3 regions of the Alkalihalobacillus sp. MEB130 genome follow, and region 3 is predicted to be linked to each of the others. Evidence: predicted binding sites of a transcription regulator. Region 3 holds the regulator's gene; each other region holds the start of a gene.
What was found. Region 3 encodes Rex, which represses fermentation and respiration genes when NADH is low (regulators of the CRP and FNR family bind a similar motif). Its sites were predicted from a motif close to TTGTGAAATATTTCACAA; they were not measured.
Positions count from the first base shown of each region.

Region 1: the regulator Rex is predicted to act here: its motif matches at 4,637-4,654, upstream of ric (iron-sulfur cluster repair di-iron protein).
Region 2: the regulator Rex is predicted to act here: its motif matches at 4,331-4,348, upstream of N0O92_RS13835 (TIGR04053 family radical SAM/SPASM domain-containing protein).

Region 1 is NZ_JAOANA010000013.1:102,016-110,294, reverse strand. Features, by position in the region: gene codB (cytosine permease) at 1-308, shown strand, start outside; gene N0O92_RS14350 (cytosine deaminase) at 309-1,574, shown strand; gene N0O92_RS14345 (dicarboxylate/amino acid:cation symporter) at 1,966-3,192, shown strand; gene N0O92_RS14340 (DinB family protein) at 3,303-3,758, opposite strand; gene ric (iron-sulfur cluster repair di-iron protein) at 3,863-4,570, opposite strand; gene N0O92_RS14330 (Crp/Fnr family transcriptional regulator) at 4,776-5,465, shown strand; gene hmpA (NO-inducible flavohemoprotein) at 5,555-6,787, opposite strand; gene N0O92_RS14320 (hemerythrin domain-containing protein) at 7,111-7,644, shown strand; ZMP/ZTP riboswitch at 7,772-7,850, shown strand; gene N0O92_RS14315 (phosphoglycerate dehydrogenase) at 7,997-8,279, shown strand, end outside.
Region 2 is NZ_JAOANA010000013.1:16,566-24,844, reverse strand. Features, by position in the region: gene N0O92_RS13850 (aspartate:alanine exchanger family transporter) at 159-1,757, shown strand; gene N0O92_RS13845 (hypothetical protein) at 2,167-2,310, opposite strand; gene N0O92_RS13840 (putative bifunctional diguanylate cyclase/phosphodiesterase) at 2,550-4,265, shown strand; gene N0O92_RS13835 (TIGR04053 family radical SAM/SPASM domain-containing protein) at 4,407-5,474, shown strand; gene N0O92_RS13830 (YwiC-like family protein) at 5,523-6,293, opposite strand; gene N0O92_RS13825 (class I SAM-dependent methyltransferase) at 6,486-7,274, shown strand; gene N0O92_RS13820 (lipase family protein) at 7,453-8,172, opposite strand.
Region 3 is NZ_JAOANA010000024.1:9,387-17,665, forward strand. Features, by position in the region: gene N0O92_RS19505 (MFS transporter) at 1-857, shown strand, start outside; gene N0O92_RS19510 (hypothetical protein) at 811-1,209, shown strand; gene N0O92_RS19515 (ComEC/Rec2 family competence protein) at 1,361-2,251, shown strand; gene N0O92_RS19520 (ABC-F family ATP-binding cassette domain-containing protein) at 2,317-4,266, opposite strand; gene N0O92_RS19525 (redox-sensing transcriptional repressor Rex) at 4,890-5,525, shown strand; gene N0O92_RS19530 (twin-arginine translocase TatA/TatE family subunit) at 5,615-5,797, shown strand; gene tatC (twin-arginine translocase subunit TatC) at 5,815-6,567, shown strand; gene N0O92_RS19540 (DoxX family protein) at 6,806-7,336, shown strand; gene N0O92_RS19545 (DoxX family membrane protein) at 7,390-7,926, shown strand; gene N0O92_RS19550 (MDR family MFS transporter) at 8,081-8,279, shown strand, end outside.

The sequences.
Region 1 (8,279 bases), on a different contig from region 3:
GGTTGTATAATAACTTTGTTGATTGGTTAACATTCTTAGGATCAACATTGCCGCCAATTGGTGCCATTATCCTAGCTGATTATTTTATTGTTCGACGTGGGAAAGAATTAAAAGAAAGTGCAATTAAAGTTGTAAATTGGTTGGCTTTAGCGGCTTGGGGAATTGGTGTGTTCGCAGCAACATTTATTCCTGGAATTGCACCGTTAAATGCTCTTTTAGCTTCGGCAATTGCGTATGTTGTCTTAACATGGATTAAGAACCAAAGAAACAAACAAGAAGAGGTAGTCATAGAGAAAAAGGTGAGCTAATTGTTAGTAAAAAACGCAAAACTACGAGGCCGAGAAGGTCTTTGGCACATTCTCATTCGTGAGAACCAAATTGAAAAGATTGCTGAAAATATTGAAGGGTATGAAGGAGAGACTCTTGATGTAGAGGGGAATCTAGTTCTTCCTCCATTTGTGGAACCACATATTCATCTTGATACGACACTTACAGCAGGTGAACCGGAGTGGAATAAAAGTGGAACGCTTTTTGAAGGCATTCAACGTTGGTCGGAGCGGAAACCGTTGTTAACAAAAGAAGATGTAAAAACGCGTGCGCAAAAAGCATTAACATGGCAGATTGCTCAAGGCATTCAACATGTACGTACCCATGTAGACGTGACAGATCCATCGTTGGTAGCATTAGAAGCCCTATTAGAAGTGAAAGAAGAAATGGCTGCTCATGTTGATTTGCAACTTGTAGCCTTTCCTCAAGAAGGGATATTGTCTTATCCCAACGGGGAAGAGCTACTTGAGGAGTCCCTTCGGATGGGAGCCGATGTAGTCGGAGGGATTCCCCATTTTGAATTCACACGTGAATATGGAGTCGAGTCGATGAAAAAAGCCTTTGCTTTAGCTGAGAAATACGATCGACTTGTGGACATTCACTGTGATGAAATTGACGATGAGCAATCTCGTTTTGTAGAGGTAGTGGCAGCTGAGGCATATCGTTTCGGAATGGGGGAGCGCGTGACGGCAAGTCATACGACAGCGATGCATTCCTATAATGATGCATATACATCTAAACTATTCCGATTGCTTAAACTATCAAACATAAACTTTGTTGCTAATCCACTTGTAAATATTCATCTGCAAGGTCGTTTTGATTCGTATCCAAAACGTCGTGGAATAACGCGGGTGAAGGAATTACAAGAGGCTGGTATCAATGTTTGTTTTGGACATGACGATATTTTTGACCCATGGTATCCACTTGGAACAGGAAACATGTTACAAGTACTTCATATGGGTATTCATGTTTGTCAGCTGTTAGGGTATGATCAAATTGTAAATTCAATAGATCTAATTACAACTAACAGTGCAAAAACATTACACATTGAAGACGAGTATGGAATAGAAGAGGGGAAAGTCGCTAACTTTATTGTTCTGAGTGCAGAAGATGAGTATGATGCGATTCGACGCCAAGCTTCGGTACGTTACTCGATCCGCAATGGAAAAATCATTTCTGAAACAAAACCGAGTGAGACATTTGTACAATTCAATGAAGAAAAACAGCAAATTACGTTTAATAAATAAGGATTATGAAGGTTCGGCATTCATGTCGAGCCTATTTCCTCTTAATTTAATGGATTGAACATGTAAGGGGAATTACGTTTAATAAAAGCATGAAAGAATACAATAGAAAAAGCTAATTTGTTCTTTCATCCTTTTTTGAAAAGGGTGAGATTGTTATATGTTTATCGGATAATTCTGTTTCGTGTTTTTTATATAGATTTAAATTCTTACAGCTTCATATACTATATTCGTCTATAGCTTAGAAAAATATCTATAAGAAAATCGATTTCCAAGGAAGTTCGGGAAATAACATTTGACGTATCATAAATAAAATGGAATTATAGTATTTATCGAAAAATAAAGAATGTAGTGTCAATTGAATGACAAACTACATCAAGAGAGGAGTAGCAATATGGGATTAACAAAGAAAATTATTATTGCGCTAATAGCAGGGGTTGCTGTGGGGCTAGGGTTTAACCTTCTTGCACCTGAAGCTTTTGTGCCTTTAGACACGTACGTTCTTACACCGTTAGGGCAAATCTTTTTAAGGTTAATAACGATGTTGGTTGTACCACTTGTCTTCTTTTCTATTGTGCTTGGAACAGCTGGAATGGGAGATACGAAGAAATTAGGGAGGATTGGTATTAAGACTATTGGCTTCTATTTGATCTCTACTGTGGTGGCTCTATGTATTGCTTTTGGAGTGGCCTTAGCGATTCAACCTGGACAAGAGGGACTAATGGGTACAGATCAGGCTAATTTCGAAGCAACAGAACCTCCTCCAGTCGTTGAGACTTTGCTGAACATCATACCTAGAAATCCAATTGATGCACTTGCTACTGGTCAGATGTTGCAAATTATTTTCTTTGCCATTTTTATTGGTTTTGCTCTAGCGCATCTTGGTGAAAAGACAAAAGGAATTCATAAGCTAATCGAACAAGGGAATGAGATTATGATGTTCCTAGTTACTATTGCGATGAAGCTTGCGCCATACGGAGCCTTTGGTTTGATTGCATCAGCGATTGGTAAACTTGGTTTAGATGCTTTATCTTCAATGGCGATGTATATGCTTTGTGTTATACTCGCATTGATTCTCCACGTGGCGGTCGTGTATTCTGGTGTTGTTTATGCTTTAGGGAAAATGAATCCTCTTCATTTCTTTAAAAATTTCGCACCAGCTATGACAGTAGCGTTTAGTACATCAAGCAGTAACGCAACACTACCGCTATCGATGAAAACCGCACAGGATAAATTAGGGGTCTCCAAACCGATTTCCGGCTTCGTACAACCGCTTGGAGCAACCATTAATATGGATGGTACGGCGATCATGCAAGCTGTTGCAACGGTGTTTATTGCACAAGTGTTTGCGGAACCATTATCTGTAGGTGCATTAGTAACGGTTGTATTAACAGCTACCCTTGCAAGTATCGGAACAGCAGGAGTACCTGGAGTTGGGATGATCATGCTTGCGATGGTTTTACAATCGGTTGGATTGCCAGTTGAGGGGATTGCACTTGTATTAGCTGTTGACCGCATTCTCGATATGCTTCGTACTGCAGTGAATATTACAGGTGATGCAGCATGTGCTGTATTTGTGGAACGAAGTGAAGGTGGAAAGGATAAGGTAGAGACGGCTTAACAGTCTTTGTTTGAGCGTTATGTTTGGTGGGAATTTACACTGACATAACGCTCTTTTTTGAGTAGGTAAGCTGAAGCTTAGTAATCAAGATGGGTATTCAGCAGTAAATCCTACTTTTTCACAAACATTGGCAAGTCAGTGTGTCCCATTTCACGCACATAGACAAATAAGTTTCCTTTATGATTAATCTCATGGTCAATTGCTAAATTAATAATTTGCTCTGCTGGAAGTTTCACACCTAGAATGGCTGTTAAGTCAATAATCTCATCAAATTGCTCGTCAGTTAGTGATTCGAAAATTTTTACGGTTTCATCTGTATACAATGTAGCTAGATTAGCTAAATCAATTTCTGCCTTTTCGTCATGTAGAGGCTTAGGAGCTTGCTTTGCTGCTGCAGAAGCAAATTGGTAAAAAGATGTTAGCATATGAACGACTAACTCTTTCGCTGACATGGATGTTTCGGTCGGTTTGAAATCATAATGTTCCTTATCTATCTTGTTGATTAATTCATTTGTTATTAAACGATGTGATAGAAAATAACCTTTGAAATGACTGTTTTTACTCATCTTAAATCCTCCTACTTGTTGTTATTATTTTCATATTAAACTTACGTGCTATTGAATCAATAGTCAAGCAGGAGAACTTCGCCACTAAGAGGGCCTAAAGCCATTTATTTTCCTGAAACTGCTCTTGGAAACAACACATTATTCTCTAAATGAATGTGCTGGAATAAGTCAGATTCTAAATCCTCAAGCCGTTGATAAACGAGGCGATACGTACCACAAGCTCCTGGTGGTGGAGTAAAGTCATTTGTTACTTCGCGAAGTTCTTTTAGAATGTTTCCTGCATGATTGTGTTCATTTTCAAGTTCATCAACAACGTTTTGTAATTGTTGAACGTTTTTTTCGGTACGATTTTTCTCAACTTGTAAGATAAGTGGGAAGTCGACCGTTTCCTCTTTAATTAAGTGCTGTTCTAACTCGATACGTAATTCGTGAAATAAGCGATGTATTTGCGCTAGGTGAGGTTGATTTTCCCCGTGAACTCGCAATACTTTTGTGACATATGGACTTAATTGCGGTAATTCTTCATTAATATAACGATGGTGTTTATGAATAATATGATCAATTAGTTCACTATAGGAAGCGTGTTCCCATTCAATTCGTGATTCATGTAATGCCGTTGTTTCTTCATAGAGTGCATTTAAATTTGCTAACACTTCTGCTGCTGATAAATTTCTCTCTTGAATTGCTTCGATAAGTGGACGGTTTCCTCCGCAGCAAAAATCGATCCGATATGATTTAAACAAGTCACTAGATTTTGGGAATTTCGTGACGATGTCTCCTACAACTGATGTTTCTGTAAACGTTTGTGTCATTTTATATTCCTCCATTTATTTAATTTTTGTTTCTACGTAAAGGATAACAATGACTGAACAGTTAGGTTGTGATACAAATCACCAATGTAATGATATTTGTTGTTCTTACTATTTTTAAGGTTATGGATGTTATGACGTTAATCACAGTTCTTGAAGCAGAGTATTAGTAAAATAGGGGTAAAATGAGTGCTAAGGAGTTTTATAGATGAAAGCAGCAGCAATAAAAAGGCATTTACAAGGAGTATCGCTCTTTAAGGGGTTATCTGAAGAAGAGCTTGAACAGATTGTTGGCATTGCCCAGTTGCGACCATATGCGGCAAGATCCTTTGTCTTTATGCAAGGGGATCTACTTGATCGGGTGTTTTTCATCTATTCTGGAAAAGTGAAAATTCACAAAACTGATGTAGCTGGGAAAGAACAAATTGTGTCCATTTTGCAGGCAGGTGATATGTTTCCACATGCTGGTTTTTTCCGCGGAGGAGATTTCCCGGCACATGCCGAAATTATTGAGACGGCCGAGTTGATCGTGATTCCTGTTGGTAGTTTTGAAAAAATCCTTCTTACGTATCCAGAGCTGTGTGTCAAAATGTTTAAGATGTTAGGGGAAAAAATCGTAGATCTTCAAAATCGACTGGAAGAGAAAATCCTTCGTGATACCTATGAACAAATTGTTATGTTGCTTCTGCGGTTATGTAAGTCCAATGGTGTTATGCTTGGTGGTAATTATAAATTCACTTCTCATTTTACAAACAGAGAATTAGCTAACATGATTGGTACATCAAGAGAGACAATTAATCGAACAATTAGTCAGTTACGAAAGAAGAATGTTATTGCTTTGGATGAGGAGGGATTCTTTGTTATAAACGTACATAAATTAAAAGCTGAAACCTTATAAACATGTCTTTCTCACCCCCTGTGTATAGTTGCAGTTAACTCAAATAAAAGGCGCTATCCCAATGGGACAGCACCTTTTATCTGAAATACCTACTCTTCCAAACTCCCTTTTGGTCCAAAATATTCAAAATGAATCCGTTCTGCAGGTACGTTCCATTCTTGCAATGCTTTGTTCATAGCTTTCATAAAAGGCAGGGGTCCACAGAAGTAAAAATCAGCTTCGTTGTTTTGTAATATTGACTGAAGCCATGGAAGATCAATAAAACCTTCTTTATGGTATATCTTCGTTTGTTTGTCATTCTCAGTCGGCGATTCGTACGAGACGAAGTAACGAATGTGCTCTGATTGATTCGCTAGATTTGTCACTTCATCGTTGAATGCATGATAGTGGCTGTTAATGGCAGCATGAATATAGGCAATCTTTCTTTTGGGTTGTTTGCTAGCTGATGTTTTAAGCATACTTAATAAAGGAGTTTGGCCAACACCTCCGCTGATTAAAACAAGGGGACGATCACTTTTTGTATCAAGAACAAAGTCGCCAGCAGGTGCAGAGACTTCAATAATATCGCCTTCAGAAACTTGATTGTGTAAGAAGGTAGAAACAAGGCCAGCTGGTGTATTACCTTTCTGATCCTCTCGCTTTACACTGATGCGATAGTAAGGTTTTCCTGATGTATCTGATAAACTGTATTGTCTTAAATGAGTATATGTCTCTCCATTAATAATGGCTTTTATTGTGATATATTGTCCAGGTTGGTAGACAGAAATTTGATTACCGTCTTTTGGGCTTAAATAAAAAGAAGTAATAACATCACTCTCAACTTCTTTTCTAGAGACAAGAAATTCACGGAAATCATCCCATCCTCCAGTTTGGGAAGCTGCCTCCATATACATTTCTTTTTCAACGGAAATAAACACCTCCGCAATTATGCCATAAGCTTCTCCCCATGCGTTAAGGATCTCATCCGTTGCTGCATCACCCAATACATCTTTAATTGCCAACAATAAATATTCACCTACAATAGGATAGTGTTCGGCTTGGATTCCAAGACTACGGTGCTTATGCGCGATTTGTTTAACGACTGGTAATATGGCTTCTAAGTTATCAATGTGCTGTGCAGCAGCATAAACCGTGTTCGCGAGTGCTTGTTGCTGCTTGCCCTGTTTCTGATTTACATGGTTAAAAATATGTAGTAATTCTGGATGGTTAGTAAATAACAGGTGATAAAAACGCGTAGTAATAGAAGTTCCATGTTCTGCTAGAACTGGTACAGTTGACTTAATAATTTCAATAGTATTAGAATCCAATGTCTTTGTTGACATGTAAGACTCCTCCATTTCCGAAAGATGTATTTTAAATACATATTTAATTATGGTAGCGTTTGCGTTTAAAAGCAATATTTAAAATACACCTTTCTAAAATTAGACAAAACTCACAGTGATTTAAAATTTTACGACTTCTGATTATAAAACTTAGGGAAGGCACAGATAAGATTTATAATGACAAATTGTAAAAGGCGAGAAAAAGTTTTTTTACTTAGGTCTAACAAAGACAAGTGAGCAAAAACACATTCATTATGTGAGTTCAATCACATATGGTAAGGCTGGTTGTTTGCTACTATTTTAAAAAAAGGAGGTAGTTTAGTATGGATCATTTTTGTAATATAGCAGGGGCTAGGTCACTTATATTATGTTCGCCTCTTCAGAGTTTAAAAGAGGAGCATCAACCATTACGAGAACAAATGGAGAAGTTGTATAGATTGTCTCATTCGATAGAAGAAGAAAAGGGGATTGGACAGATAAAAGAGCGTATATTGTACTTGCGTCAAGGAGTTGTTAAGTTTGTGAGCCAATTAGACCCCCATTCTGAAAAGGAAGAGGGAGTGTTATTTCCAATGGTTGCGCGATATATTGGAAAAGATACTGGTCCTATACTAGTTATGGAATATGAACATGACCAAGCAAAAGCACATTTGCGTCAATTTTTAGAAGAAACAACGAATCTTCAAGAAAGCCTCACTAGAGATGAGTTAGTCACAATCACGAAACGTTACAATGATGCTTTTAAGATTCTGCAAGGCCACTTTTTAAAAGAAGAGGAAATTCTTTTTCCATTAGCTCAACGTTTGCTGTCAGATGAAGAGAAATTGAGCCTAGAGGAGAGGATAGGTAGATTATAACGGTTACCCTAGTGAAAAGATTGACATAACTTGTATTGTTATTAGTTTCTCTCCTTTAAATTTTTTAGCTAGATGATATTTTAGGTTGAAGCTTTTGTCTGAATTTGTTATGATGAAATCAAATCAAAAGGCTATGTGTAACTGGCGAAACACGGATTACCGTGAGGGAGCACATAGTGTCGTAGCCGTTCGCCTGGGCAGAGGTAAGGGAGTTATTTCCCTTGCCTCTTTCTGTTTATAGGAGGCGATATTCGATATTACTTTGACGTAAATCGAGAATTTTCTTGAAATTTAGCTAATAGTACATGTACAATTTGATCATCATATAAAAAGAGAAAGAGGAGAGAACAATATGAGCACAACTACGTTAAAAAAAGTAAAAACAATCAAAACATTAAATAATATTGCACAAAGCGGGTTAAATGTATTTAAGGATCAGTATACAATCGATAATGAAAGCGACAATCCGGATGCGATTCTTGTTCGTAGTTTTAACATGCATTCACTTGAATTTGGCAATGATTTAAAAGCAATCGCGCGGGCAGGTGCAGGTGTGAATAATATCCCTGTTGATAAATGTACTGAACAAGGGATAGTTGTTTTCAATACGCCAGGTGCTAATGCGAATGCTGTAA
Region 2 (8,279 bases), on a different contig from region 3:
TTTGTCCTTACTAATAGAGAAGCTTTTTTACTGACATAATGAATAAAAAATAGTATATATTGTGAAACGATGAGCATAAAGAGGTGGTTCAATGGGAAAGAAGATATATAATAAGTTGAAAACATTTATTAATTGCATTTGAAAGTGGAGGAAGAAACATGGAGTTACTTATTTCCTTATTGGAAGAACCGTTGCTGTTATTATTTGTTATATTGTTTTTAGGTTCCATGCTTGGGCAGGCCCAAATTAAAGGCTTAAGTTTAGGGACGTCTGGGGTCCTGTTGGTAGCCATGTTATTTGGTCATTTTGGCTATCAAGTTTCTATGACTGTTCAAAACCTTGGGCTTAGTTTGTTTATTGTAGCTGTCGGTTTACAAGCAGGTCCACGTTTTTTTCGAATGATGCGTTCAAGCGGACTAATTTTTGGTGTGATTGGCCTTCTAATTGTACTTATTGCATCCATTACCACGATTGTCGTTTCGCATTTGTTTGATTTATCTCCAGCATTAAGTATTGGATTGATGACAGGTGCCTTAACAAGTACACCAGGTTTAGCCGCTGCTCTTCAAGCGACAAATGATCCATTAGCATCTGTTGGATATGGGATTGCTTATCCGTTTGGAGTAGTGTCGGTTGTTCTGTTTGTTCAACTTTTACCAAGATTATTAAAAATAGACCTGTTGAAAGATGCACAACTTGCAATTGATCCGGCTAAAACAGAAGGGTCTCCTGAAGTGATGACTGTTGAAGTTCTTAATCCAAATGTCAATAAGCGTACATTAAAGGAATTGCGTTTTCATAAATACAAATCGGTCGTTATCAGTCGGGTTATTCGTGGAGATCGTAATATTATTGCATTAAACGATACAGTCATTTTAAAAGGAGATTATCTTGTAGCTGTTGGAATTAAAGAGGATTTGCATACATTTTGTCAAGACATAGGAAGAGAGGTTAATACGAACTTTCAGAACGCAGATCATGTAAAGCTCAGGAAAGTAGTGGTTGATTCAGAAGAGATGATCGGGAAGAATGTAAGGGAGCTGGAGCTGCGGCGCATGTACGGTGTAACGGTAACGCGTATTGAACGTGGAGGCTTTGAATTTAATCAAAATTCTAAATGGCGTTTTGAGAGAGGTGATATCCTTACGTTAGTTAGTAGCGAAGATCGGTTGGATGTTGTCGAAAAGTTATTTACAAAAAAGACGCTAACGGTCACAAATGTTCATATATTTTCTTTGAGTTTGATATTGTTAATGGGGATTATAGTCGGTATGGTTCCTATTTATTTACCAAAATTAGGTACAATTACGTTAGGTGTTGCAGGTGGTCCTTTGTTTGTGGCTTTAATTATTGGCCATTTTGGACGATTAGGTCCAATACGTGCTCGATTTTTTCAACCGTCCAATCAGGTCATTCGCGACATAGGACTTGTTTTGTTTTTAGCTGGAGCAGGAACGACTGCTGGGCAAGGATTAGTCGAGGTAATACAAAAAGAAGGAATAAGTCTCATAATTGGGGGTGCATTCATTACAATTGTCCCCATTGCTGTAGGATTTTGGCTTGCGAGAAAATTTTTCAAATTAAGTATGGTTCATTCATTGGGAGCTTTGAGTGGAGGGCTTACTAGTACACCCGGACTGGGTGCAGTTAATCAATTAATCGAAACAGACGATGCGTCCATCGCATATGCTGCCGCCTACCCTTTTGCGCTTATTTTTGTTGCGATTGCTGCCCAATTACTTGTATTCTTTTTGTAAGATGGGTACTTAGGATTTTTGTTATTAAAAACGTTGCTATAAAGCGGAGGGCATAATGTTGTTTGTTAACAAAATGCCATAGAGTATTGGGGGAAGATTGTGAATTATATTTAACTAATTATTTCCCTTCTTTCTTTTACTGACCCAAATCGCTAATGAAATACAAATAACTAAGAATGCTCCAAATGTTACAAGTAGTAATGTATCTGCTACATCCATATTGATGAACCTCCTATTATCTTTGTATGATTATTTTGTTAGAATAAGCTATTTTTATACAGTAAAGAATCCTCTTTTTAAAATAAGTGACATCAACCGTGCAACTATTTTAAAGAGGATTCTTTATTATAAACTTATGCCCATAGTTGTCCTTCTATTGATTTAATCAGCACTTGGCAATCCACGCTCATTACTTTTTCTGATCATATGTCGTAAATCCTCGTTTTTTAGCCAACAACAATTTCGCTTCGTTATAAGTTAGACCTGATTGACTGTTGAGTTTCTTCACTTCATCTATATCTGTACCTGCTATCGTTATATGTTTGTTTTTCATGTATTCTTCCTCCATGTGCATTCTATTTTCTTATAGTTACCTGGTTGGATGAAACTATGTTCAAGTTTTTTTCTTTTTTCATGAGGATAGTAAGAAGAAGGGCGATAAGGTTGGACAAATAGTCTACATTAAACTTCTACATGTAGCTTTCACTAAAAAGTGTGACTTTTGTCACAGCGAGAAACAGCCTCATCAAGTAAAATAACAGAAGCAGTCTTGAGCAGAAATGAGGGGACAGGATGGGTGTAGAGACTGAACTAGATCAGGCTTTAAAAAAGCTGAGAAACATTGAATCAGCGTTAAATGAATCATGCATTGTAGCCATTACGGATCACAGAGGGATCATTCAATTTGTTAATGATAAATTTTGTAACATCTCTAAATATAGTAGAGAAGAGTTGATAGGGAAAGATCACCGGATTATTAACGCGGGTTACCATAGTAAAGAGTTCATCCAGACTTTATGGAAAACGATTACAAAAGGAAGTGTCTGGAGGGGAGAATTTAAAAATAGAGCAAAGGACGGAACGTATTATTGGGTCGATACAACGATTGTTCCTTTTTTAAGTGAAGATGGAGTTCCATATCAATATGTATCAATCCGTCATGAAATCACAGATCGAAAGCAAATGGAAGAAAATATGAAATCCATGGCTTACTTCGATCCCTTAACGATGTTGCCGAATAGAAACAAATTAAATAAATGGCTAAGTGATGTTCAAATTGATCAAAAAAGAAATGAGCAAATCGCGATTTTATTTCTAGATTTAGATCGCTTTAAGTCTATTAATGATCAATATGGACATAATATTGGAGATTTGTTAATAAAAGAAGCGGGGCAGCGATTAAAAGATTGTCTTCGAAAAAACGACTTTATCACTCGGCAAGGAGGAGATGAGTTCGTTATCATCTTAGATGAGGTTAAAAACAAACAAGAAGTCATCACTTTCATTAAGAAAATAATGAATCAACTTTCTTTGCCATTTTATATTCTCAAGAACAAAATATTGCTTTCAACTAGTATTGGGGTCAGTTTGGATTGTATTTCAGCTGAAACTGATAATTATCAAAAGTTTATTGAATCATTAGTAAAGGAAGCAGACCATGCAATGTACAAAGCAAAGCAACAAGGTGGGAATACATATCGTTTTAGTACACCCAAACATAGTCTCGAAATGGAGAGATACTACAGAATGCAACAAGAAGCAGCCCAAGCTCTTGAATGTAACGAGTTCTATCTTGTTTATCAACCGCTAGTAAACTTAACAAACGGTGAGATAGAAGGGGCTGAAGCCTTACTAAGATGGGATAACTCATCATTTGGTTTTGTTTCTCCTGCTGAATTTATTCCTGTACTAGAAGAAGTAGGTTCTATCGTTCCTGTTGGAAAGTGGATCCTTCAGTCTGCCTGTCAACAGTTGAAAAAGTGGCAAGATGCTGGCCGTTTTTTCAGGAAAATTTCAGTTAATGTCTCTCCAGTTCAATTTAGAAATAACCATTTTGTAGATGATATTAAAGAAATTTTAACAGATACGGAGCTTGACCCTTCATGCTTGGAACTGGAAATAACTGAGGGTATTCTCTTAAATATAGAAGCATCACAAAAAAAATTAGCTGCTTTAAAGAAATTAGGTGTAAAGATTTCTATTGATGATTTTGGAACTGGGTACTCATCCTTAAGTTATCTAAAACATTTACCAGTGGATACAATTAAAATTGATAAATCATTCATTCATGAATTAGACCTTGATGGTGAATTGATCGTCAATACGATCATTCAAATGGGTATTAATTTGAATTTTACAGTTATTGCTGAAGGGATTGAAAACGAAAAACAATTAGCTTATTTAAAGAAACAAAATTGTCATAAAGGGCAAGGGTATTACTTTAGCAAACCGGTACGAGAAAATGAGTTTCCTATTAATCTCGATTATAATCGTGTGTTAACCAATTAGTCTCATAGGGATTAATTGGTTTTTTGTGTTATTGAAATAATGACAAACTTATGAACGTTCTTTTTTTGTGATATCTATCACCTATGGAATTGATATGTTTTGATACTCTAAAACTAGTTAAAATTAGAGGAGAGCTGTTGAATGGAAAGTAATTATAAAGAAAATCCATTTATCGTTATTTGGGAAATAACGAGGGCCTGTGCGTTAAAATGTTTGCATTGTCGAGCAGAAGCTCAACATCTTCGTGATCCAAGGGAACTAACAACGGAAGAAGGAAAGGAATTAATTAATCAAATATATGAGATGGATAACCCTTTGCTTGTTTTTACAGGAGGAGATCCATTAATGAGAGAGGACCTTTACGAGTTAATTGAGTATGCTGTTCAAAAGGGAGTGCGTGTCTCTATGACTCCTAGTGCCACTCCGAGAGTGACGAAAAAAGCGATTGAAAAAGTGAAAGCAGCAGGGTTATCAAGATGGGCATTTAGTTTAGATGGTCCAACAAAAGAAATTCATGATCATTTTAGAGGAACAAAGGGTTCGTTTGATTTAACCATGAAAGCCATTCGGCATTTACATGAATTAGGCATGCCAATTCAAATTAATACAGTTGTTTCTCACTACAACGTAAATGAATTAAAAGATATGGCAAAATTAATGGAGCAATTAGAGACTGTACTTTGGAGTGTATTCTTTTTGGTTCCAACTGGACGAGCGTCGAATATGGAGCCGATATCTCCAGAACGTCATGAAGAAGTATTACATTGGCTTGCAGAAGTAAAAGAAACTTCCTCGTTTGATATTAAGACGACAGAAGCTCCACATTTTAGAAGGGTACTCTTACAGCGCCAATCAAAGAAAACAAAAAAAGCGGAAGGAAGAAAAAAACACGACATATTAGGACGAGCGCCAAAAGGGGTAAATGACGGGAATGGTTTTTTATTTATTTCTCACCTCGGCGACGTATTTCCAAGTGGCTTTCTTCCTATTCATTGTGGCAATGTAAGAGAAGAACCTCTTGCAAAGATATATAGAGAACACCCGGTGTTTACCCAGTTACGTGAGCCTGACCTTTTTAAGGGAAAGTGTAGTGTGTGTGAATATCGCCATATATGTGGAGGGTCACGGGCAAGAGCCTTTGCTATAACGGGTGATTATTTACAAGCAGAACCATACTGCATTTATGTACCCAAACGCAAACGAGTATAAGCAAACAACCAGTCACGAAAATGCTACGTGCACTGGTTGTTTTTTTGATCATAAAAAGAAGGCTAAACTGAGTACAAAAAATACGATGCCATTTACAATTTCAATGATGCCAATTTGCATGGGTTTCATTTGTTTCTTTCTTGTAGTAATCCAATCTTTTACGGATCCTGGAAAATAAGCAACGGCAAGCAACGGCTGCCCTATTAGGACAGGTACGAGTAACAATAGAACATGATACGTATGTGATATTATTCTGAAACGATGATTCTTTCTTTCACGAATAAGGGACTTAACGTAGAAGGCACTTCCTGTAAAATAAAAAGTGACATAAAGCAATAAAAAGATTGCTTCATCCAAAATTGAACCTCCTCCGAGAATAACCGCAGCTACTCCCCCTAATCCAAACGTAATGATCCCACTAATATTATTCAATAAACTTCTTTCATTTTTCTTTTTAATAAAATATAGATTTATAGCAAGCAGAGGAACAAGGATAATCCCAAGTACTAATAAGATAGGATAGTGCCATATAATTGGAATCAAAATGACAAGAGCAATAATTGAATATGAGACAAGCCAAGGCAACATTTTTCCTATTACTTTTTGATTGCGGATAATAGAGAAAAGTGGCGTTGAGGCAAGAAAGAGAAAGAACCATCCGATCAAAAAAGGAATATGAAAAGTTGTCAGACCTATGATCATTGTTCCTAAAAAATAAGGTAAAAAGAACATCATCCAAGTGCCATGCTCTTTAGGCAACAGGATTCTTACTTTTTTTCTAGCGGTAGACGGTTTCTGTGTACACTTTGTTGCTAACATAAAAGCACCCCTTTTGGTTTTCGTATAATTACTATAAATGGAGTGTAAATTTCTTTCTGTTAACTCAGTCACAGGTGGAGAGAATCTGCCTTGTAATTGATTTTATTATTTGTCCTACTATATGATAAAGGTGGAATAATCTTGAAGAGTATCATCGTAACTTTATTTCCATTTTAATAAGAGGATGTGGTGATGATGAAAGACAATGGAATGAAAGAAAGTGTACAAGCGCAATTTGGTAATAATGCAAGTAATTATGTAACGAGTCAAACTCACGCCAAAGGGGAAGATCTCCAAAAGTTATTACATATTTCCGGTATAACCGGAGATGAAGATTGCCTTGATATCGCTACAGGAGGGGGGCATGTTGCCAATCTCTTAGCACCTTTTGTTTTAAAGGTTACCGCACTTGATCTAACCTCTGAGATTTTAAAAGTAGCAAGACAATTTATCGAAAAAAATGGACATTCTAATGTTTCCTTTATCCAAGGGGATGCGGAGCAACTCCCGTTTCAGGATGAGTGTTTTGACGTAGTCACATGTCGAATTGCAGCTCATCATTTTCCTAATGTGAATGCTTTTGTTAAAGAAGCATTTCGCGTTACCAGAAAGGGAGGCACGTTGTTACTAATTGATAATGTAGCCCCTGAGTTAGATCATTTAGACTTCTTTTATAACAAAATTGAAAAGGATAGAGACCCTAGTCATTTTCGGGCGTGGAAGAAATCAGAGTGGTATAACCTAATAGAGGTAACAGGTTTTGAAATAGTGGAATCTTATTCGTTTGATAAGAAGTTTCATTTTGATACATGGTGTGACATGATGAATCTTGCAAATGAAAAGAGGGTTCATTTATCGGATTTTATGATTGGTGCGACTGAAGCAGCTCATAAAAAGTTTCGATTGCATTTAAGGAACAAGAAAGTAGAAACGTTTAAAGGGGAAGCTATTTTATTAAAAGCAACTAAACCTCAGGAATAATGAGAGAAAAAGTTCCTTTTAGCAGATTGAGAGAAGTGTAATGGCTACACACGGTTGCGTCCCTGCTAATCAGGAACCCACTCATAGTAGGTTTTAAAAAAGAAACGGTTTAGCTCATTGTTTAGAGGCCACTGAAAAGTGAAAACCAAACCTAATTCAGTGGCCTCTTTTAGTGTGGCTACAAGTCTTTTACACCTTTAATATAAGTATAGATGCTATGATTTCCACTTAACGTATCTGTTTGTAAACCGAACGTGCGTCCACCTTTAATATGCTCGTATTGATACATTTGATCAGTAAGTGGACTGTAAATCGATTCTGGTGGTAAAAGTGGTACGATATCATAAATGTTAACGAATCGGTAACTTTCTTCAATTTTTTCGTTAAACTGCTGAGCAAATAATGGGTCTCCTACTCTTGGACTAGCAAAGTTATAAAGTGTTACATGATAGCCGTGAGTTGTGAGATCCATTGAACATAATGTAGCAAGTGCAGCTCCTAAACTATGTCCTGTAACATAGATTTGCTTTTTTAGTGGAATGTTTTCTAAAGTGTCCATGATGTCATCTCGACATGATTGGTAAATAGCAGAAAACCCTTCATGAACGTGACAAGTTTCTTTCGTATAAGGAAAGGGTACTTGAGCGACTTCTGCATCAACCATCCAATCGGGATTTGAGTCTGTACCTCTAAACGCAATAATCACGCTTTTTTTTGACTCTAGAATAAATCCAAACCATTCTTTAAAACCGAAGGCGTTGGCTTTGAAGCTAGTCAGCAGCTTAAATCCTTTTGGTATGGTGAACTCATCATGGTTGGCATATTGAATGTAAGTTTGTAAACAACAATTTGCTAAAAACAATGGAAGTTGTCGTTTGATAGAGTGAGTATAGGTCATATCGGCTCCTCCTGTAGAAACGGATACCATATCATATGTTGAAAAGACCCAATACGCCCCATCTAGACGTGCTAAAAATGTCTTCCGGATGAATTAATTTAAAGTGT
Region 3 (8,279 bases):
TATGTGGATATGTTGTGGAGAAGGGAAGCGAAAAACCGATTTTCTGGATTGGTGTTAGTACGTTTTTATTAATTACGTTAGACATTGTCTTAGGTACGTCCTTAATGCAACGGTCCTATTTAGGATATGATCCAATCATTGGAGCTAGATATTATGGGATAGGCAATGAATTTGCAGGAGTATATGTCATATCGGCTATTATGACAATTAGTCCACTAGTTAATATAAAAACGAAGAAGGTAACGATTTTACTATTCTTGGCGATGTTTCTAACAGTTATCGTCATGCTCGGGAAGAACACGTTAGGAACCAATGCAGGAGCTACGCTGTCTGCAGGCGTTGCCTTTTCCTTTTTTCTGTATCGAATGTTTACGAAAAAATGGTCTTGGCGCTTTTTGTTCATCGTTTTTGGAATTTCAATCAGTACGTTATTTGTTTTTCTCTATATGCTACAATTAACAGGAGAACAGACGCATATTGGTATGGCATTTGAACGGTTAGTAAATGGGGATATCCGTTATATTACAGATACGATTCAACGAAAAATGTCGATGAATTTGAAGATTTTCCGTCATTCAAATTGGACGCAGTTGTTTGTAACAAGTTATTTGTTAGGTGCTATTATCTTGTGGAGAAAACGACTGCAACTAGATGGTCAAGAAAAACAGTTGTTTTTACAGACCGGTGTGGTCGCATCGTTTGCTTTGTTGTTGTTAAATGATTCTGGTGTTGTTGCAGCTGCTACCTCGATGTTCTGTGTTGTATCTGCCCATTATTATTGGTTGTCTGTAAGCAAGGAGGAGAACAATTTTGCAGTTGGAAAAACGATTAATTCTAGCCAGGCGGTTGAGGATTAGTGTTCTTATCGTAATCGCAATCGCGTTGGCTATGGATTATTTTCCTGAATTAACAGGGGGATTATTTGGGCGGACAAGCGTTTTTATTATTCTTGGTTTATGCTTTGTCCTAGCTGTTGTTGCTGAAATATTGCTCCCAAGGAAAGATAATCAAAAAGTAAATGTTCCTTTATTTGAGCATGATTTATTTTTTATTTTCTATGTTGTTGCCATAATAGGATTATACACCGTTTTAGGAGGGTACTCTCAAATCGGTCTGAACTTCAATCACCCGGTTCTTTGGGTCTTTGTTGTATATGCTCTTATTAAATGGAATCTAGATCGAAAGCATGCCAAAAAGGAAAAAGAGTAATTCGGTGTTTGTCTAAAGTAGGAGCTCATGCTAAAGGGTTGTGGCGAAAGGGGTTGACTTTTGCTACGACCCTTTTTTTCGTTTTTAAATAAATGTTTGATTAATGGAGAAAGATGATAAAAAGAGGCAAAGAAGGTAGGAGTGATCAATAATGGTTTCCTTCTTTAGAATTTTACTTATAGGGATCTTGTTACTGGTTGGGGGATTGGTCTGTACTGGTTCGACTTTTGCTACGATGAATGAGGGTGAGTTAGAAATTAGGTATTTTCATTTAGAAGCAGATAAGAAATCGGGAGACGCAATTTTCTTAAAAAGTCCTGATGGCAAGACCATGCTTATAGATTCAGGAAGCTTACGAACAGGAAAGCAATTGGTTACTAAATTGCAAACCCTCGGAATAAGTTCTGTTGATTATGCTGTTGCAACCCACCCTCATCATGATCATATTGGGGGCTTTGTAAACGTAATGGAAACGGTGAGTATTGGTCACTTGTTACTACCAAAACTAACCCATTCCACGAAAGCATACGCTGCTTTTGTGAAAAGAGTGAAAGAAAAGGATATCGGTGTTTCGTATATACGAGAAGGCGATCGTTTTAATTTAGGGAATGATGTTGAAATTGAAGTGTTGCATCCATCTGAAAATGAAGTCACCAAGAGTGTCAAAGAAGAGGAATTGTCCACAACGGATATCAATAACTTGTCTGTCGTATTAAAGGTGACCTACAACGATAACACGTTTTTGTTTACTAGTGATATTTATAAAGATCAGGAAAAGCAGTTGATGAAGAAACATCAATTAAGCGCCGATGTTTTACATGCTCCTCATCATGGGGGAGGAACATCTTCCTCATCCGATTTCATTGAAGCCGTCGATCCGACCTACACGATCATCAGTACAAATAAGTTACCTAGAAAAAGTATTGTCAGTAGGTACGTAAGAAAAGGCAGTAAGGTGTATGCTACAAGCGTAAATGGCTCCATTCTTCTTCAATCCAATGGAAAAACGATCAAAGTAGTAACAGAAAAAAAGCAAGATTAAAATAGGGGTCAGACCCCCCTGTAATGCGTTGCATTACTAAAGGGGGGTCTGACCCCATTACTGGTTTACTCTTGAAGTTCTTCCCATTCTTCCATGAGGGATTCGATTTTTTCTTTTGCTTTATCGATTTCCGATTGGATGGTTTGGGCCTTTTCATGATCTGAATAAATAGCTGGATCACAAAGGTCTTCTTCTTTTTGGGCTAGCGTTGTTTCGAGTGAATCAATTTGACTTTCAATCTCTTCAATTCTTCGTTGCCGTTGACGCTCTGCTTTTTTGTTTTCTTTATCTTGTTCGTAGGAACGTTTGTCTGGTTGCGCCGTAGCTATAGAACCACCAGATGCGGTGTTACTCCGAACAGCTGCGTTCTCTTGTTGATTTAGCAATTCACGTTGTTCCATTTCGTCTTTCTTCTCAACGTAATAATCGTAATCACCAAGATAGTTGGTGATTCTTCCGTCCTCAAGTTCGGCCATTCTCGTTGCAATGCGGTTGAGAAAATAGCGGTCATGAGAGACGAATAACAATGTACCTGGATAATCAATTAGAGCATTCTCAAGGATTTCTTTTGCATCTAAATCTAAGTGATTCGTAGGCTCATCGAGGATGAGAAGGTTGGCTTTTTTCATCATTAGTTTAGCAAGAGCAAGTCTTGCTTTTTCTCCACCGCTTAACGTAGACACTGGTTTTAAGACATCATCACCGCTAAATAGAAAATTTCCAAGCACGGTTCGAATTTCTTTTTCAGGTAAAAGAGCATGTTCATCCCAAAGCTCGTGTAAAACTAGTTTATTCGATTTTAAGTTGGCTTGTTCTTGGTCATAGTAACCAATGGTCACATTGCTTCCAAATCGGATCACTCCATTTTGAAGAGGGATATCTTTCATCAGAGCTTTTAATAGTGTGGACTTACCAGCTCCATTTGGACCAATAAGGGCCACGCTTTCCTCACGGTCAATTTCGAGATTCAAGTCCTGAAAAATCACATCTTCTCCATAAGCGACATGAAGGTCAGAAGCACGGATCACCTCTTTTCCACTTTGACGCTCAATTGTAAAAGCGAAAGAAGCGGATTTCTCAGATCCAGCAGGACGATCGAGTAAGGTCATTCGGTCTAATTGTTTTCTTCTACTTTGCGCCCTCTTCGTTGTCGATGCTCTTGCAATATTTCGTTGGATAAAGTCTTCTAGTTTTGCTACTTCGTCTTGCTGCTTCTCATATTGCTTTAACTCTAATTCGTATCGCTTTGCTTTTTCATCAAGATAAGCACTATAGTTACCTGTAAATTTCGTTGATTTTGTTCGAGAGATTTCAACAACTGTCGTGACGATTTTATCTAAGAAGTAACGGTCGTGCGAAACAATTAAGATAGCACCCTTATAACCAACCAAGTATTGCTCAAGCCACGTAAGGGTCGCGATATCTAAGTGGTTGGTTGGCTCATCGAGAATAAGAAGATCAGGCTTTGTTAACAATAATTTTGCTAATGCTAATCTTGTTTTTTGCCCTCCGCTTAAGGTTGAAATCTTTGTTCCATAATCAAAATCACCAAAATTCATTCCAGCTAATACACCACGAATATCAGCTTCATATTGATAGCCGCCTTGATCTTTAAAGGTAATTTGAAGCTGATCATATTCTTTTAAAAGTTTGGAATAACGATTTTCGTCTTCAAGCAAACGTTGATCGGACATTTGTAATTCTAAATCGCGAATTTGTTTTTCCATTTTTTGAAGAGGAGCAAATACCGTTAGCATCTCTTCCCATATCGACAGTTCCGATTCCAGCCCTGTGTTTTGAGCGAGATAGCCAAGCTCTGTGCCTTTTGGCATCATCACTTGTCCACTATCATATGAAAGTTGACCAGCGATAATTTTAAGCAACGTTGATTTGCCAGCTCCATTACGACCAACAAGAGCCACGCGTTCTCCGGTTTGAATATCTAACTTGATATTTGTTAAGATTGGATCGATACCAAAGGATTTCGATATATTTATACATTGTAAAATAATCATAGATTTCATTCCTAACTCATAAGATCATTTCTTTTAAGAGATACCATAAAAAAGAAAACCGCTTTTTTACATATAAAAAGTGCTAACAAACTGGCAATGGCTCCACGCGCCGTACGCCTTTTGAGAAGATCGCTCAAAAAGCTAAACCCATAACGGCGTTCTGCTCATTGCTTAAGAGGTATCCTAAAAAGGAAAACCGCTTTTTACTTGAAAAGAGCGAACAAACTGGCAATGGCTCCGCGCGCCGTACGCTTTTTAAGAAGATCGCTTAAAAAGCTAAACCCATAACGGCGTTCTGCTCATTGCTTAAGAGGTATCCTAAAAAGGAAAACCGCTTTTTACTTAAAAAGTGCGAACAAAGTGGCAATGGCTCCACACGCCGTACGCTTTTTGAGAAGATCACTCAAAAAGCTAAACCCACAACGGCGGCTCCGCTCATTGCTTAAGAGGTACTACAAAAAAAGAAAACCGCTTTTTTGTAGTACCTCTTAAGTGTATCGTAGAATAGATCTTTCAACAACTTCATGAACAGAGGGGTAAAACGATTACAAACTCTGTGAAATGGTGTACAATAACCATAGTCTTGAATTGCCAACTTGACGATGGTAGGAGGGAGGCAATGGATGAAAGTAGATCAAACGAAGATTCCGCAGGCAACAGCAAAAAGGTTGCCGCTTTATTATCGATTTTTGGAGAATTTGTCTGCTTCGGGAAAGCAACGTGTATCGTCAACAGAATTGAGTGAAGCAGTGAAAGTAGATTCTGCTACGATCAGACGTGATTTTTCTTATTTTGGAGCACTTGGGAAAAAAGGGTATGGGTATAATGTAAATTACTTGCTGTCTTTTTTCCGGAAAACACTTGATCAGGATGAGCAGACGAAAGTTGCTCTAGTTGGAGTCGGTAATTTAGGAACTGCTTTTTTACATTACAATTTTTCGAAAAATAATAACACAAGAATTGTAAAAGCTTTTGATGTTGCTGAAGAAAAAATTGGGGAAGAGGTAGGCGGGGTGACCGTTTATCATTTAGATGATTTTGAAAAAATCATTGACCCAGACGTAACAGTTGCCATTCTAACCGTTCCACAAGTGGCTGCACAAAAGATAGCAGATCAGTTGGTAGCTAACGGTATTAAAGGAATTTTAAATTTTACGCCGGCTCGACTTGATGTTCCTGAACATGTTCGTGTGCATCATATTGATTTATCAGTTGAGTTACAGGCGCTTGTTTATTTTCTGAAACATTATCCAGGATAAGTTTGAAATGATTGGTAACTGTAATGGAAGTCATTGCGAACTATATAATCACACTCTATAATTAGAAATAGGACAAGGAGGTGCTACCTATGGGTGGATTAGGAGCAGGCAGCATTGCGCTTATTGCGATTGTTGCTTTACTAATTTTTGGTCCAAAGAAGTTACCAGAGTTAGGAAAAGCTGCTGGGAATACATTACGTGAATTTAAAAACGCGACAAAAGGCTTAGCAGATGAAGATGATAACAAGAAAAAAGAAAACGATAAAGCCTAAGTAGGAAGGGTTTATAAATGGAACAAAGAGACATGTCGGTAATGGACCACATTGTAGAACTAAGACGAAGAATTATTATCACGTTAATCTTCTTCATTGTGGCACTCATTGCCGGCTTCTTTTTAGCTACACCACTAATCACATACTTACAAAGTACACCGACAGCTCAAGATTTGCCGATGAATGCATTTAAGATGACAGATCCCATTCGGGTGTTCATGACATTTGCTTTTGCTAGTGCACTTATTCTTACATTTCCCGTTATTCTCTATCAGTTATGGGCGTTTGTAAGTCCGGGCCTGCATGAAAAGGAGCAAAAAGCCACATTAGCTTATATTCCATTTGCTTTTATCTTGTTTCTAGTAGGTATTTCTTTTTCCTATTTCATTCTATTTCCTTTTATTATTCAATTTATGGGGAACTTATCAGAACGTTTAGGAATAACAGAGCAGTATGGCATAAATGAGTACTTTTCTTTTCTATTTCAAATTACGATCCCTTTTGGTTTATTGTTTCAACTGCCAGTTGTGGTCATGTTTTTCACTAGATTAGGAATGCTCACCCCGAGTTTCTTAGCTCAAGTACGTAAATTTGCTTATTTTATTTTGTTAGTAATAGCGGGTTTTATTACGCCGCCGGAAATTATGTCTCATTTAATGGTGACCCTCCCGTTATTATTGCTCTATGAATTTAGCATTTGGGTTTCTTATTTGACTTATCGCAAAGTACAAAGGTTAGAAAAAGAAAGAGAAAAAGAGTTAAAAGAGTGATGTGCGTCACAGCATTCACTCTTTTTTTACGTGAAATATGTGAAAAGATGAACAAACTTTGACAAAGAATGTAATAAGGTAGCAAAAAGGTGTACAGTGTTCTATACTATGAGTGTAGAGGTTGTGAAAAACTTCACATAAAAATGTGAATAGATGAGCAAGGCATTAAATACCGAATATGAAACTTCACATTGTTATGTGAGTTAAAAAAATAACTTACCTTAAAGGAGGATTTACAATGATTGGACAATTCTTTAGAGAGAACAAGTACATGGCAGGAATTTGGGTAGTATTACGAGTGTATCTAGGGTGGTCATGGTTAACTGCAGGATGGGGCAAAGTAACTGGTGATTTTAACGCAGGTGGATATTTACAAGGTTCCGTTGCCAATCCGGTCATGAGTGGTGAGGCGCTAATGTATCCGAACTACGTATCATTTTTAGAGAATATAGCGATTCCGTACGCAGATACTTTTAGCTTTGTAGTAGCGTGGGGAGAAGTGCTAGTAGGGTTAGGACTTATTTTAGGAGTATTTACTTCAGCAGCAGCCTTCTTCGGAGTTGTTATGAATATGTCATTCCTATTTGCTGGAACGATCTCTACTAACCCATGGATGATTATGATTTCAATGTTTATCATAGCAGCAGGAGCAAATGCTGGACGTTACGGTGGAGACAGATGGGTATTGCCTTACTTGAAAAGCGTTGTATTTAAAGGAAAGAATAGTGAAAAAGAGTTTAAGGGAGCCAATTTAAAAGAAGCAATCTAACTTTATGTTTAAATGTGAAATATTGAACAAACTAATTATTAGGGGGAATTAACATGATTGGACAATTTTTAAGAGAAAACAAATATGCAGCAGGAATATGGTTATTCTTACGGTTATATCTAGGTTGGACTTGGTTAACGTTAGGATGGGGAAAGGTAACTGGTGGTTTTCATGCAGGAGGTTACTTACAAGGATCTGCAGCGAATCCGGTTATGAGTGGGGAAGCAGTTTTGTATCCAAATTATGTAGCATTTTTAGAAAATGTAGCGATTCCGAACGCAGATGCGTTCAGCGTCATGGTAGCGTGGGGAGAGTTATTAGTAGGGCTAGGACTTATTTTAGGAGTATTTACTTCAGCGGCAGCTTTCTTCGGAGTAGTAATGAATATGTCATTCCTATTCGCTGGAACGATCTCTACTAACCCATGGATGATTATGATTTCAATGTTTATCATAGCAGCGGGAGCAAATGCCGGACGTTACGGTGGAGACAGATGGGTATTGCCTTACTTGAAAAGCGTTGTATTCAAAAACAAAAACAATAAAAAAGGTTTCGGTGCAACTGAACAAAATTTAAGTGAAGCAGTGTAAATAAAAATAAAGAGGTAGACTCTATGATGGAGTTTGCCTCTTTTTTGTTGGGATGTGCTACTTAGATAGGGTGAGCATAGGAAGTGTATCTCCCTTTAACATATGGTATGATACCCCTATTGATATTTCGACAGACGAAATGGTGTGAAAGTAGATGAATGTGCCCGGAAAATGGATGGTAGTTGTGGCGGTTTTATTAGGGTCATTTACGATGATCTTAAATAATAGTATGTTAAATCCAGCAGTGCCACAGCTTATGGAAGTGTTTCAAAAGGATGCAGTTGCAACAGGATGGGTTATCACGATTTTTATGGTAACGATGGGAATGACGGTTCCAGTTACAGGGTATTTGG